Regions from separate parts of the Clostridioides sp. LIBA-7602 genome, predicted to be linked through region 2. Evidence: a T-box and tRNA genes for the amino acid it is inferred to sense, from the RefSeq annotation. Region 2 holds a T-box; the other holds one or more tRNA genes.
What was found. The T-box of region 2 lies ahead of thrS (threonine--tRNA ligase). A T-box ahead of a tRNA ligase gene usually reads a tRNA of that ligase, here a tRNA-Thr.
Positions count from the first base shown of each region.

Region 1: it encodes a tRNA-Thr, which carries the amino acid that the T-box ahead of thrS (threonine--tRNA ligase) is inferred to sense. The anticodon was not compared.

Region 1 covers NZ_CP196991.1:34,872-42,173, reverse strand. Annotated here, with positions in the region: gene ACTG45_RS00400 (pyruvate carboxylase) at 1-2,160, opposite strand, end outside; gene ACTG45_RS00395 (hypothetical protein) at 2,463-2,876, opposite strand; tRNA gene ACTG45_RS00390 (tRNA-Val) at 2,952-3,027, opposite strand; tRNA gene ACTG45_RS00385 (tRNA-Arg) at 3,040-3,116, opposite strand; tRNA gene ACTG45_RS00380 (tRNA-Cys) at 3,126-3,199, opposite strand; tRNA gene ACTG45_RS00375 (tRNA-Lys) at 3,207-3,282, opposite strand; tRNA gene ACTG45_RS00370 (tRNA-His) at 3,291-3,367, opposite strand; tRNA gene ACTG45_RS00365 (tRNA-Ile) at 3,388-3,464, opposite strand; tRNA gene ACTG45_RS00360 (tRNA-Met) at 3,479-3,552, opposite strand; tRNA gene ACTG45_RS00355 (tRNA-Phe) at 3,559-3,634, opposite strand; tRNA gene ACTG45_RS00350 (tRNA-Ser) at 3,638-3,726, opposite strand; tRNA gene ACTG45_RS00345 (tRNA-Lys) at 3,729-3,804, opposite strand; tRNA gene ACTG45_RS00340 (tRNA-Gln) at 3,813-3,888, opposite strand; tRNA gene ACTG45_RS00335 (tRNA-Arg) at 3,898-3,974, opposite strand; tRNA gene ACTG45_RS00330 (tRNA-Gly) at 3,999-4,073, opposite strand; tRNA gene ACTG45_RS00325 (tRNA-Leu) at 4,098-4,181, opposite strand; tRNA gene ACTG45_RS00320 (tRNA-Tyr) at 4,191-4,275, opposite strand; tRNA gene ACTG45_RS00315 (tRNA-Thr) at 4,290-4,364, opposite strand; tRNA gene ACTG45_RS00310 (tRNA-Asp) at 4,376-4,452, opposite strand; tRNA gene ACTG45_RS00305 (tRNA-Val) at 4,458-4,533, opposite strand; tRNA gene ACTG45_RS00300 (tRNA-Gly) at 4,539-4,612, opposite strand; tRNA gene ACTG45_RS00295 (tRNA-Glu) at 4,622-4,696, opposite strand; tRNA gene ACTG45_RS00290 (tRNA-Met) at 4,712-4,787, opposite strand; tRNA gene ACTG45_RS00285 (tRNA-Leu) at 4,803-4,888, opposite strand; tRNA gene ACTG45_RS00280 (tRNA-Asn) at 4,894-4,968, opposite strand; tRNA gene ACTG45_RS00275 (tRNA-Cys) at 4,975-5,048, opposite strand; tRNA gene ACTG45_RS00270 (tRNA-Lys) at 5,055-5,130, opposite strand; tRNA gene ACTG45_RS00265 (tRNA-His) at 5,139-5,215, opposite strand; tRNA gene ACTG45_RS00260 (tRNA-Pro) at 5,222-5,298, opposite strand; tRNA gene ACTG45_RS00255 (tRNA-Ile) at 5,321-5,397, opposite strand; tRNA gene ACTG45_RS00250 (tRNA-Met) at 5,412-5,485, opposite strand; tRNA gene ACTG45_RS00245 (tRNA-Phe) at 5,492-5,567, opposite strand; tRNA gene ACTG45_RS00240 (tRNA-Ser) at 5,571-5,659, opposite strand; tRNA gene ACTG45_RS00235 (tRNA-Lys) at 5,676-5,748, opposite strand; tRNA gene ACTG45_RS00230 (tRNA-Gln) at 5,758-5,833, opposite strand; tRNA gene ACTG45_RS00225 (tRNA-Arg) at 5,841-5,917, opposite strand; tRNA gene ACTG45_RS00220 (tRNA-Leu) at 5,948-6,031, opposite strand; tRNA gene ACTG45_RS00215 (tRNA-Tyr) at 6,042-6,126, opposite strand; tRNA gene ACTG45_RS00210 (tRNA-Thr) at 6,141-6,215, opposite strand; tRNA gene ACTG45_RS00205 (tRNA-Asp) at 6,227-6,303, opposite strand; tRNA gene ACTG45_RS00200 (tRNA-Val) at 6,309-6,384, opposite strand; tRNA gene ACTG45_RS00195 (tRNA-Gly) at 6,390-6,463, opposite strand; tRNA gene ACTG45_RS00190 (tRNA-Glu) at 6,473-6,547, opposite strand; tRNA gene ACTG45_RS00185 (tRNA-Met) at 6,563-6,638, opposite strand; tRNA gene ACTG45_RS00180 (tRNA-Leu) at 6,654-6,739, opposite strand; tRNA gene ACTG45_RS00175 (tRNA-Asn) at 6,745-6,819, opposite strand; rRNA gene rrf (5S ribosomal RNA) at 6,826-6,942, opposite strand; rRNA gene ACTG45_RS00165 (23S ribosomal RNA) at 7,125-7,302, opposite strand, start outside.
Region 2 covers NZ_CP196991.1:605,001-612,302, reverse strand. Annotated here, with positions in the region: gene thrS (threonine--tRNA ligase) at 183-2,102, opposite strand; T-box leader at 2,166-2,404, opposite strand; gene ACTG45_RS03155 (DUF445 domain-containing protein) at 2,696-3,298, opposite strand; gene ACTG45_RS03150 (putative sporulation protein YtxC) at 3,463-4,281, opposite strand; gene ACTG45_RS03145 (DUF6873 family GME fold protein) at 4,284-5,045, opposite strand; gene ACTG45_RS03140 (BMP family ABC transporter substrate-binding protein) at 5,198-6,328, opposite strand; gene ACTG45_RS03135 (BMP family ABC transporter substrate-binding protein) at 6,368-7,302, opposite strand, start outside.

The DNA of each region.
Region 1 (7,302 bases), 570 kb from region 2:
AGCTGAATATGGTTTAAGAAGTCCTGACATATCTTTTATTGCTATTATATCTGCTCCTAAACTTTCTAATTCTTGTGCCATCTTAATATAATATTCTAGATTATATTTAGTTTTAGTTTTATCTAGTATATCACCTGTATAACACATAGTTGCTTCAACAATTTTTCCAGTTTCTAAAGCTGTATTTATAGATGGCTTCATATTTTCAACCCAGTTTAATGAGTCAAATATTCTAAATACATCTATACCTTGTTTAGCAGATTCTTTTGTAAATTCTTCTATTACATTATCTGGATAATTTTTATATCCAACTCCATTTGATGCTCTAAGCAACATTTGGAACATTATACTTGGTATTTCTTCTCTTAGCTTTTGTAATCTACGCCAAGGTGATTCTTTTAAAAATCTATATGCAACATCATAAGTAGCTCCACCCCACATTTCAAGTGAGAATAAATCTTTTTGATATTTTTCTGTTGGCTGAGCAGCTTTTAATAAATCATATGTTCTTATTCTTGTTGCTAATAATGATTGATGTGCATCTCTCATTGTTGTATCTGTTAGCAATAATTTCTTATCATTTTTTATCTTTTCTATATATGCAGATTTACCTAACTTATCAAAAAGTATTTTACTTCCTTCTGCCTTTGAGCCATCTTTATCCATTCTTGGGTCATGTAATGCATCAAATAATGGTTTTTCTTTACAAGCATTATCATTTACAATTACATCCCCTATGAATTGAAGTAATTTTGTTCCTCTGTCTTTACTTTCTGTTATTTCAAATAAATCTGGATTTTCATCTATAAACTTAGTGCTACATTTACCATTTGAGAATATAGGATTATTTAAAACATTAACTAAGAATCCTACATTAGTTTTAACTCCTCTAACTCTAAGCTCTTTTACTGATCTTATAGTTTTATTTATTGCTCCTTGGAATGTTCTATCCCAAGAAATTGTTTTAACTAGTAAACTATCATAGTGAGGACTTATATTTGCACCTGTAAATCCATTTCCACCATCTAGTCTTATACCAAATCCTGAACCAGTTCTATACACTTGAATTTTCCCTGTATCAGGCATGAATTTATTCTTAGGGTCTTCTGTAGTTATTCTACATTGAATAGAATACCCTCTTATTTCTACATCATCTTGTGATTTTATATTGATTTCTTCACTATCTAAACTATAACCTTGAGCTATTAGTATTTGACTTTGAACTATATCTATTCCTGTAACCATCTCTGTTACAGTATGTTCAACCTGTACTCTTGTGTTCATCTCTATAAAATAATGTCCGCCATTTGCATCTACTAAGAATTCTAATGTTCCTGCATTAGCATAGCCTACATGCTTTGATAATTTGACTGCATCTTCACATATTTCTTGTCTTACTTTATCATCTAATGAAAAAGCTGGTGCATATTCTATTATTTTTTGATGTCTTCTTTGAACTGAACAGTCTCTTTCGTACAAGTGAACTATATTTCCATAGTTATCTCCTAATATTTGAACTTCTATATGTTTTGGATCAGCTATATATTTTTCTATAAATATGATATCCTCTCCAAAAGCTTTTCTTGATTCGCTACAAGCAGTTTCATATTCAATCTCTAAGTCTTCTTCGCGGTGTACAATTCTCATCCCTCTACCGCCACCACCATTAGATGCTTTTATCATAACAGGATAACCTATTTTATTTGCAACTTCTTTTGCTTCTTCAGTACTCTTTATTGCTTTTTCTACACCTGGTATAGTTTGAACATTAACTTCTTTTGCGATTTTCTTAGAGTTTATCTTATCTCCCATCATATTCATTACTTTAGATGATGGCCCTATAAAAGTAATTCCATTCTCTTCACATTTACGAGCAAACTCTGCATTCTCTGCTAGAAAACCATATCCTGGATGTATCGCGTCAACTTTTTTTCTCTTCGCCAAGTCAATTATCCCATCCATGTCTAGATACGCATCTATTGGCCCTTTGCCTTCCCCTATCAAATATGATTCGTCTGCTTTTGTTCTAAATAATCCATATTTATCTTCTTTACTATATATACCAACACTTTTTATCCCCAATTCTGAACAGGCTCTAAATATTCTTATAGCTATTTCGCCTCTATTAGCTACTAGTATTTTATTAAACTTTTTAAGCATACTCTATTCTTCTCCTTTATTGTTTGTGTAATATTAAAGATTATAGACTAAAATACTTTATTTTTGAAGATGTTTAAGCAAGTTCCTTAATTAATAAGATAAATTTATAAATATAAGTAATTTTTAGACTGTGTAAACTCAATTTACCTCACTAAAATTAAGGCATTTTTTATGGAATTTCAGGCAAATTTATGTGAAAATTTCTACAATTGACTTGATTTTATACTGTTTTTTCTTATGTTTACATAATTATTTTCATCTTTACGTAAGATTTTATATATTTTTTTAATATCGTTCATACCCTAATCTATTTGTCTAGATACCCTCTTCACTACATCTGAAAGTTTTAAATGACCTAAATCCGCATAAGCTATAGCCAAGATTATTTTTACGACTCCATCTACCTCATCTAATTTATATGCTCTAGCATTTATTATTGTGTATTTTGGCATAAATTCTTCTAAATCTAGTGCAAGTTCATCAGATAAAGTCATATATTCATCAAATTTTTCTTCATCAGATAAGTTAACAGAATCATATTGTTCGCTTATAATAGTATCTAAGTAATTCAAATCTATACTCAACTGATATGCAATTACATCTTCCCTTTTTGTACTTTTACTTAAATCTTTTTCAACTTTAAATTTGCTATTTTTATCTATAGTTAATTTTAGTTCTTCGCTATCAACTATTTCATTTCCTATTATTATATACAAGTTTCTTACCTCCTAAATATAAAAACTTTTTTAATCAAAAATAAAACCTCTAGTAAAATTACTAGAGGTTTGCACTGGTGGGATTAACAGGGCTCGAACCTGTGACCCCCTGCTTGTAAGGCAGGTGCTCTCCCAGCTGAGCTATAATCCCTCGATGTTTATATGGTGCGCCCAAAGGGACTCGAACCCCTAACCTTCTGATTCGTAGTCAGACACTCTATCCAGTTGAGCTATGAGCGCATGTTTTATTGGAGGCGACACCCAGATTCGAACTGGGGATCAAGGAGTTGCAGTCCACTGCCTTACCACTTGGCTATGTCGCCACCTTTTTGGTGATCTATCCGCGACTCGAACGCGGGACACCCTGATTAAAAGTCAGGTGCTCTACCGACTGAGCTAATAGACCATATTAGTTGGGGTGGATAATGAGAGTCGAACTCACGACCTCCAGAGCCACAATCTGGCGCTCTAACCAACTGAGCTATACCCACCATGTATTCATAATTTAATGTGGTGGGCCATCAGGGACTCGAACCCCAGACCTACCGGTTATGAGCCGGGCGCTCTAACCAACTGAGCTAATGGCCCACATTAAATTTTAGTAGCGGTAATAGGAGTCGAACCTATGACCTTTCGGGTATGAACCGAACGCTCTAGCCAACTAAGCTATACCGCCATACTTTGGTGCCCAGAGGCGGAATCGAACCACCGACACGGGGATTTTCAGTCCCCTGCTCTACCGACTGAGCTATCTGGGCATCTGGCGGAGAGGGTGGGATTCGAACCCACGGCCCCTTTCGAAGTCACTGGTTTTCAAGACCAGCTCCTTAAACCACTCGGACACCTCTCCATTGGTGATCTATCCGCGACTCGAACGCGGGACACCCTGATTAAAAGTCAGGTGCTCTACCGACTGAGCTAATAGACCATGTTATTTGGCTGGGGATGCAGGACTCGAACCTACGCATACATGAGTCAAAGTCATGTGCCTTACCGACTTGGCTAATCCCCAATATATATGTGGTGAGCGCACAGGGATTCGAACCCCGGACACACGCCTTAGAAGGGCGTTGCTCTATCCAGCTGAGCTATGCACCCACATTACAATATAAACACAAAATTTGGAGCGGGAAACGAGATTCGAACTCGCGACTTCAACCTTGGCAAGGTTGCGCTCTACCACTGAACTATTCCCGCTCGTTTATTAAATTGAATAAAAAATGGTGCGGATGAAGGGAGTCGAACCCCCACGCCAATGGCGCTAGATCCTAAGTCTAGTGCGTCTGCCAATTCCGCCACATCCGCGCATTTTTTTGGTGGAGGATGGTGGATTCGAACCACCGAAGTCGATGACAACAGATTTACAGTCTGCCCCCTTTGGCCGCTCGGGAAATCCTCCGTATTAATTTTACATGGAGCTGGTGATAGGAATCGAACCTACAACCTGCTGATTACAAGTCAGCTGCTCTACCGTTGAGCCACACCAGCATTTTTTGTTTTGGCGACCTGGAAGGGGTTCGAACCCTCGACCTCCAGCGTGACAGGCTGGCATTCTAACCAACTGAACTACCAGGCCGCAAATGGTGGGACCAACAGGGCTCGAACCTGTGACCCCCTGCTTGTAAGGCAGGTGCTCTCCCAGCTGAGCTATGGTCCCATTTTTGGAGCGGGTGAAGGGGATCGAACCCTCACAGCTGGCTTGGAAGGCCAGAACTCTACCATTGAGCTACACCCGCATATTTAATTGGTGACTCGTAGGGGAATTGAACCCCTGTTACCGCCGTGAAAGGGCGGTGTCTTAACCTCTTGACCAACGAGCCATTTTAATATTTTAATGGTTGCGGAGGCAGGACTCGAACCTACGACCTTCGGGTTATGAGCCCGACGAGCTGCCAACTGCTCCACTCCGCGATATTGTTTTATAAGTGCCGAAGACCGGAATCGAACCGGTACGAGAGGTAAGTCCCGCAGGATTTTAAGTCCTGTGCGTCTGCCAGTTCCGCCACTTCGGCTTTTTTGGCTCCAAGGGTGGGGCTCGAACCCACAGCCTACCGGTTAACAGCCGGTTGCTCCACCGTTGAGCTACCTTGGAATATATTGGAGGCGACACCCAGATTCGAACTGGGGATCAAGGAGTTGCAGTCCACTGCCTTACCACTTGGCTATGTCGCCGCCTTTTGGTGATCTATCCGCGACTCGAACGCGGGACACCCTGATTAAAAGTCAGGTGCTCTACCGACTGAGCTAATAGACCATATTAGTTGGGGTGGATAATGAGAGTCGAACTCACGACCTCCAGAGCCACAATCTGGCGCTCTAACCAACTGAGCTATACCCACCTTAATTGGTCGAGGTGAAGGGACTCGAACCCCCGGCCCCATGGTCCCAAACCATGTGCGCTACCAAACTGCGCTACACCTCGAAGTTATTTGCTTAATTTAATGTGGTGGGCCATCAGGGACTCGAACCCCAGACCTACCGGTTATGAGCCGGGCGCTCTAACCAACTGAGCTAATGGCCCACATTAAATTTTAGTAGCGGTAATAGGAGTCGAACCTATGACCTTTCGGGTATGAACCGAACGCTCTAGCCAACTAAGCTATACCGCCATATTTTGGTGCCCAGAGGCGGAATCGAACCACCGACACGGGGATTTTCAGTCCCCTGCTCTACCGACTGAGCTATCTGGGCATTTGGCGGAGAGGGTGGGATTCGAACCCACGGCCCCTTTCGAAGTCACTGGTTTTCAAGACCAGCTCCTTAAACCACTCGGACACCTCTCCATATTCTACTTCACAATGATTCATCCGAGGATCGAACTCGGGACACCCTGATTAAGAGTCAGGTGCTCTGCCAGCTGAGCTAATGAACCTAATTTTAATGGCTGGGGATGCAGGACTCGAACCTACGCATACATGAGTCAAAGTCATGTGCCTTACCGACTTGGCTAATCCCCAATATATGTGGTGAGCGCACAGGGATTCGAACCCCGGACACACGCCTTAGAAGGGCGTTGCTCTATCCAGCTGAGCTATGCACCCACAATTATATATGTACAAATTAAATAAAAATGGTGCGGATGAAGGGAGTCGAACCCCCACGCCAATGGCGCTAGATCCTAAGTCTAGTGCGTCTGCCAATTCCGCCACATCCGCGCATTTTTTTTGGTGGAGGATGGTGGATTCGAACCACCGAAGTCGATGACAACAGATTTACAGTCTGCCCCCTTTGGCCGCTCGGGAAATCCTCCGTATTAATTTTACATGGAGCTGGTGATAGGAATCGAACCTACAACCTGCTGATTACAAGTCAGCTGCTCTACCGTTGAGCCACACCAGCATTTTTTGTTTTGGCGACCTGGAAGGGGTTCGAACCCTCGACCTCCAGCGTGACAGGCTGGCATTCTAACCAACTGAACTACCAGGCCGCAAATGGTGGGACCAACAGGGCTCGAACCTGTGACCCCCTGCTTGTAAGGCAGGTGCTCTCCCAGCTGAGCTATGGTCCCATTTTTGGAGCGGGTGAAGGGGATCGAACCCTCACAGCTGGCTTGGAAGGCCAGAACTCTACCATTGAGCTACACCCGCATATTTAATTGGTGACTCGTAGGGGAATTGAACCCCTGTTACCGCCGTGAAAGGGCGGTGTCTTAACCTCTTGACCAACGAGCCATTTTAATATTTTAATGGTTGCGGAGGCAGGACTCGAACCTACGACCTTCGGGTTATGAGCCCGACGAGCTGCCAACTGCTCCACTCCGCGATATTGTTTTATAAGTGCCGAAGACCGGAATCGAACCGGTACGAGAGGTAAGTCCCGCAGGATTTTAAGTCCTGTGCGTCTGCCAGTTCCGCCACTTCGGCTTTTTTGGCTCCAAGGGTGGGGCTCGAACCCACAGCCTACCGGTTAACAGCCGGTTGCTCCACCGTTGAGCTACCTTGGAATATCCACGTGGCTATGTCCTACTCTCCCAGGCAGTTTCCCACCAAGTACCATCAGCGCTAAAGAGCTTAACTTCTGTGTTCGGAATGGGAACAGGTGTATCCTCTTTGCTATTATAACCACATATTGCCTATTTATAAGACAAGTATTATATTAACATCTTTATTTTTAAATGTCAATAGTTTTAAAGTACTAAATAGTAATTGTTTTTTATGATATATACCATATTAATTGAAGTTAGTACTTTACATAGAGTTAACACTCTAAAAACTACACATATATTTTACTGAATGAACATCAAATAATTTGGTCAAGTCCTCGACCTATTAGTATCGATAAGCTAAATACATTGCTGCACTTACACCTTCGACCTATCAACCAGATAGTCTTTCTGGGGTCTTACCCTTGCGGTGGGAAATCTTATCTTGAAGTTGGCTTCGCGCTTAGATGCTTTCAGCGCTTATCCATTCCGTACATAGCTACC
Region 2 (7,302 bases):
TTATACATCATTAAATCAACATACATATAAATATTAATTTAGCCTACAACAAAAAAATTAGAGGTACATTATCATAAAAATATGATTAACTGTACCTCTAATTATACTTATCTTTTTATAAATTTAATTTATATCTATCAACATATCAATTAAATTTATCTTATTTATTAATATCTTAAATATTAGTTTTGAATAATACTTTCTCTTGATTCAATTTCTTTTGAAATACTAGCTATAAATTCATCTAATTTAATGCTACCTATTTCACCTTTATCTCTTGATCTAACAGAAACATTATTCTCCTCTACTTCTTTCTCACCTACTATTAACATGTATGGAACTTTTTCAAGTTGAGCTTCTCTTATCTTAAATCCGATTTTTTCAGCTCTATCATCTAATTCAACTCTTATACCCTTATCAAATAACTCTTTCTTAACTTCATTTGCATAATCCATAAATTTATCAGATATAGGAAGTATCTTAACTTGAGTTGGAGATAACCAAACTGGGAATTTACCAGCATAATGCTCTATCAATATACCTATAAATCTTTCTATGCTACCAAAAGCAACTCTATGAATCATAACTGGTCTATGTTTTTCACCATCTTGTCCAATATAAGTATTATCAAATTGTCTTGGAAGTTGCATATCTAATTGTATAGTACCACATTGCCAAGTTCTTCCTAAACAGTCTTTTAGATGGAAGTCTATCTTAGGACCATAGAATGCACCATCACCTTCATTTATAGTATATGGTAGACCTAATTCTTCTAAAGCTTCTCTTAATCCATTTTCTGCTGCTTCCCACTCTTCTTCGCTTCCCATAGAATCTTCTGGTCTTGTAGATAACTCTAAGTTATATTCAAATCCAAAAGTTTTGTAGATACCATCTATTAGGTTAGCTACTCCTTTTATCTCATCCTTTATTTGCTCTGGTAACATGAATATATGTGAATCGTCTTGAGTAAATGCTCTAACTCTCATTAATCCTTGTAATGCACCAGATAACTCATGTCTATGAACTCTACCAAGCTCTGCAACTCTCATTGGGAAATCTCTATATGAGTGTAATTGAGAATTATAGTAAATTAATCCTCCAGGACAGTTCATAGGTTTTATAGCATAATCTTCATCATCTATTTTAACTGTATACATATTTTCTTTGTAATGATACCAGTGACCTGAAGTCTCCCATAATTTTCTATTTAATATAATAGGAGATTCTATTTCAATATATCCAGCTTTTCTGTGTATTTCTCTCCAGAATTTTAATAATTCATTTTTAAGTTCCATACCTTTTGGTAAAAACATAGGGAATCCAGGACCTTCTTCAGGTATCATAAATAACCCTAATTCTTTACCTAATTTTCTATGGTCTCTCTTTTTAGCCTCTTCTAATAAATGTAAGTATTCTTCTAAGTCTTTGTTTTTCTCAAAAGAAGTTCCATAGATTCTTTGAAGCATCTTATTTTTTTCGTCGCCACGCCAGTATGCACCTGCAACACTTTGTAATTTAACAGCTTTAACTTTTTTAGTAGATGGTAAATGTGGTCCTCTACATAAATCAGTAAAATCACCTTGCTTGTAGAAAGATATTATTTCGCTTTCAGGTAAATCAGATATAAGTTCTACCTTATAGTCTTCCCTTTGTTTTTTCATAAGCTCTAAAGCTTCATTTCTAGGAAGTTCAAATCTTTCTATTTTTAAATCTTCTTTAGCTATTTTTTTCATTTCAGCTTCTATTTTTTCTAAATCTTCTGGAACTAATCTATGGTCTAAATCTATATCATAGTAGAATCCATTTTCTATACTTGGCCCTATAGCAAGTTTTGCTTCTGGGTAAAGTCTCTTTATAGCTTGAGCTAATATATGTGCTGATGTATGTCTAAAAACTTCCTTACCTTCTTTATCTTCAAACTTAAATAAATTTAAGTCACAATCAGTATCTATAATGTGGTCCATACCTACAACCTCTCCGTTCACAGATGCTGCTACCACATTTCTAGCTAATCCTTCGCTAATGGATTTTGCTACATCCATAACAGAAATAGCACTTTCAAATTCTTTTATTGAGCCATCTTTTAAAGCAACTTTAATCATTGTTTTTTCCTCCTTATTGAAATAATTTTTAGATTTTTTGTAATAAAAAATCGCCCCAAATATGTTTGGGACGATATTAATTCGCGGTTCCACCCAAGTTGGTGTATACAAGTATATACAACCCTCTTGATGACTATAAGGTCGTCACCCGAGCACTTTCACATATAGTATAAATACAAATACTGCTAATAAACTCAGCTCCAAGGTAGTTTTCAAATAGACCTATTACATGGGCTCTCAGCCATAGACCCAAATTCTCTGAGAATGGTTTCTAATCTACTCTTCCTCTTCAACGCTATAATTTTTAATATATTTTCATTATAACAGATACTTATACATCAATCAACATTAATGTAATATAATAATTACCCATTATTTTTCATCTTAATCAACTGTAAATCAATATTCTAATATTTTTATACTAATTTAATCTTTTGATTTATAGTTATATTATAATATTTTCACCAGTTTTAAATTTTTAAAATATATCTACATGCATGATAGATATGACTAGATAAATACTAAAATTAATTATTATTGAAGTTAATTTTTAGTTTTTGTATACTTAAATACAATAGCTAGTTATTGTATATTTAAATAAATATAGTAACCAATCCTTGAACTATACCTATTAAAAAACCTAAAACAAGACCTAAAAATTCTATATGCTTTAATTCTTTTTTAGCTATTCTTATTATTATCTCTTCTAATTCATATAAATCTAGTTCATTAATCTTATCTTCGACCATTTTTTGTATATCTATACGTTCATTTGCTTTATTTATTATATTTTTACTCAATTCATCTATACTTTGTTTAACTTCAGACTCAATTATCTCTCCTAGATAGTCTTGTATCATGTTTTTTATGCCACTCGGTATAAATGAGACTTTCTCATGTATTATAATTTTTACCCTTGCTTTTATGTATCTTACAACTTCTTCCTTATCTTCGTCAGTAATGATATTTGCAAGTATTTCGTCCATAGAAAGAAATTCTTCTTGAATTATTTCTCCTACATTTGCTGCTATTTCTGCTCTTCTCTTTGGTATAAGTCCTACTATTTCTATATTTAAAAGAGGTATTTTAATAGGCTCTATTGGTCTAAATATTAGTCTTATAGCAACTACATTTGTAACGTAACCTATAAATCCACCAATAACAGCTAATATCAGTATCCTAATTAAATTATCCATTATAAAATTTCTCCTTATCAATTGTATATTTGTCAGCTATATTACATTTAATCAGTCGATGTTTTTTATAGTTAATAGCTCTAGCTATATTATAGCTTTATATACAATTATAAGTCTTTTGTGTCGATTTAAAAAGAATTTTTTTAGTTTTATATCTTTAGCTCCTAATTCTCCATAATTATACTAACTTTATTTTCAAAAATTGCCTCTACAGTATCTATAATTTCTTTTGAACAATTATTATTTAATAAATCTAATATTTCTATTTTTTTAGGGCATAAGGTTAATAAGGTACTTATTAAAAAGTCCTCGTAGTTTAAATTCTCTCTTATTACCATATTTATGATTTCTTCATCATCTATACTGTCTATTTTGTTTCCATTTTTATCGTATAAAATAAATGTATTATCTTCCATTATATGAACTTTTAGCAAATCAATCTTTTCTTCTTGAGTATCTATAAAGTATTTTAAAACTCTTATAAACTCATCTTGGTCTTTCTTTATTAAATACTCCTCAACTGCAATATCACCTATAGCAGAAATATATTTCATAAATTCTCTCATTCTAAATCTAATAAAACCTTCTACATTTATAAAATCATTTTCCTCTATATAATTTCTCACCCTTGTAAATACTGTTTCTCTCATAAAAATCTCTTTTTTAGCAAATATGTTTAGTGAATATATGTATATATTATTTTTATCTTCAGGATATGTACGCCCATAGCATTTTAGAATGTATTCTTTTAAAAGTTTCTCTTTCATTATACTTATTATCATACTAGTTATTTCTGTTGATATCTCATCAATATTTAGAGCTCTTTGTTCATCTTTAGTACCATTAAGTATTCTTTTATTTAATACTTCTTGCTTTGCAGAATCTATTACTACTTCTACAATGTCATTCGTATATATTAATCTATCGTTTACATTATTATTCCTCAAAAATTTCATAGAAGAAATATTATCCTTCTCAACCAAAGTTATCGCTCCTTTCTTGTCATGAGAGGAACTATAGAACCTATATCTAGTAAATTTTCACAGCTAAGTGTAACTATCTCCTTGTTTTTGCTTTCTACAAAACTTTTTATACGTTCATAGTCAGGATGTTTTTTAACATCTCCACAAAAAGCTAGTTTATCCTTAGAAATTAACCCTGTACATCCACCTATAAATCCATAATTCATCTCAAATAAATTTATATGACCTTTTTCTATTAATAAACACTCTATTTCTGTATTCTTCATGCTTTTCCAAATACCTTTATCTGATGTTATTATAGATGTTCTATCTACTATACAGATTGAGCATTTAGAATAGCCCTGCTCTATATTTATCTTTTTAAGTTTATTATTTTCAATATAATCTAATATTACTCTGTCAGTGTACTTAAAGTTGTGTATAGCATAGTCACCAACTATAGCAATATTGTAAGGTATATCATAAGGGTATCTATTTAATAAATTAGCTTCTCCCTTAATTATATTAAATTTATATCTACTTAATAACTCTTTGTATTGATTATATACATTCGGCGCAACAATTATATCTCCTTTTCCTAAATTACAAATACATATATCTGGGTGATATTTTATGCTTTCATATAATTCTTTACATTCTATTGTTTTTATTATCTCTATATTTCTTAATTTTAATTCATTTTCCATTAGATAACTAATTCTTTTGTCCACCAAAGCTAGACACAAATCGTCATCTAGTATAAATGGCTCTCTTGTAAATTCCATTTTTTACTCCTTTTTCTTTTTTTTGATAAATTTTTTATTTGAAATAAATAAAGTGTGTAGCAGAATTTTTCTGCTAACACACCTATTATTAGACTCTTCTATAATTAACTTACACCTAAAAAGTGCATTTTTATAAACTTTTAAAATAATAATTAATATGTATCTTTCACTTTGTTATACTCTTTTTTTATGTACTCTAAAACATCTGGTGGTATATTTCTACTACTATTTGGAGTCAATCCTATCTCTCCATCTTTTATTTTAAACTCCATTACTTTACTTCCATGAAAACCATCTTTTACAACATTCTTTATTAATTCATAGACTGGTTGTTCCACATCTTTTACTATTGAACTTATTACATTGTTTGGTGCCATATCATATTGGTCTTTGTTAATAGCTATAACTTTACCACCATTTTCTCTTGCTACTTGAATAGCTCTTTTACTATCATCTTCTGTAGCTGAGAATACAACATCTCTATCAGAATCTCTCATTTCTTTTGCAGTAGTTCTAGCTGATTCAGGATTTTCAAATACATTTGAATATTTAACTAATAACTCAGCATTTTTATTTGAAGTTTTTAGACCTTTTCTAAATCCAGATTCATACTTATCTCTACTAGAACCCTCAATACCTCCTATAAAACCTACTTTACCAGTATCAGTCATTTTACCTGCAATAAGACCTGCTAAATATCCAGTAGCATTATCTTGAAATGATACTGAAATTACATTAGATGGTTGAACTTTATAAGTATAGTCAACTATTGCAAATTGTTGTTTTGGATATTTAGTAGCCTCTTCTTTTATTACCTCTGCAAATCTAGCTCCAACTGCTATTATCAAATCTGGCTCAGATTTATGTAGTTTTTCTATACTTTCTTTAAAATTCTTAGAAGTCTTTGGTTTCTCAAGTTTTATTCTAATATCAAAATCTTCATCAGCTCTTTTTAGAGCTGATAGTACATTGTTATTATATGATTCGTTATTTAAATTTTCAGTGTCTAATAATACTCCAACAGTTTTTCTCACATAAGAATCATCATCTTTTATTTCATCTTCCTCATTATTACTTTTGTTATTTGATTTATCTTTATTTACTTTATCTTTATTTGATGAGGTTGATACACTTTTAGACTCACTCTGTTTGGATTTAGCACTATTTATATTAGAATTAGCTTTATTTACTTTATTAAGCCCAAAGTCAAAATTGCATATAGCTAATATAAAAATTGTAAACACCACAACAAAGCAGAGCATCAATATCCTTTTTATTTTCACAAAATTCACTCCCTGATATAGAACCTGAAGTCTCTATAATTATTTATTGTTCTTATTAACATATTCTAACACATCTGGAGGAATATTTTGAGAGCTATTTGGCGCAAGTCCAGTACTTCCAGACTTAACTGTATTTTCTATAACTTTTCCACCTTTATAATTTTCCTTTACAAAACTTTGTATCAAATTATAAGTTGGATTTTCAAAATCTTTTACAATAGAACTTATAACATTTTCTGGAGCCAAATCATGTTGGTCTTTATTAGTAGCTATAACTTTTTTATTTTTCGCTCTAACTGCATTTATTACAGTTTTTGAGTCATCTTCTGTAGTAGAGAAAATAACATCTACTCCATTATCCATCATTTTTTTAGCTATGGATTCAGCTGATTTACTATCCTTAAAAACATCCACATACTCAACTGAAACATCCTTTATACTGCTGTTAGAAAATTTAATACCTTCTTTAAAACCTGCTTCAAATTTATCTCTACTAGAACCCTTTTCTCCTCCTATGAAACCAACTTTATCACTTTCAGTCATCTTTCCAGCAATCAGTCCTGCTAGATATCCAGATTTATTGTCTTCATAAGAAATTGAAGTTATATTAGAAGGTTGCTTGTCATACTCATAGTCTACAATTGCAAATTGTTGCTTTGGATATTTTTTAGCTATTTTCTCCAATGGTTTTGCAAATCTAGCTCCTACAGCTATAATTAAATCTTGGTTGTCATTACATAAAATGTCTATGCTATTAGAAAAAGACGACGAATCATCTGATTCCACTTTATTTGTATCTATATTAAGTTTCTTTTGAGCATTGTTTAATGCCAATAAAGCAGCATTATTCATAACTTCATTGTTTGTTCCTTCAATGTCTAGTATCATAGATATAGATTTTTTTGAATTATTTTTGTCAGTTATATTACTTTTATTATCTTTGTTAGAATTAGAATTGTTATCAGGATTATTGC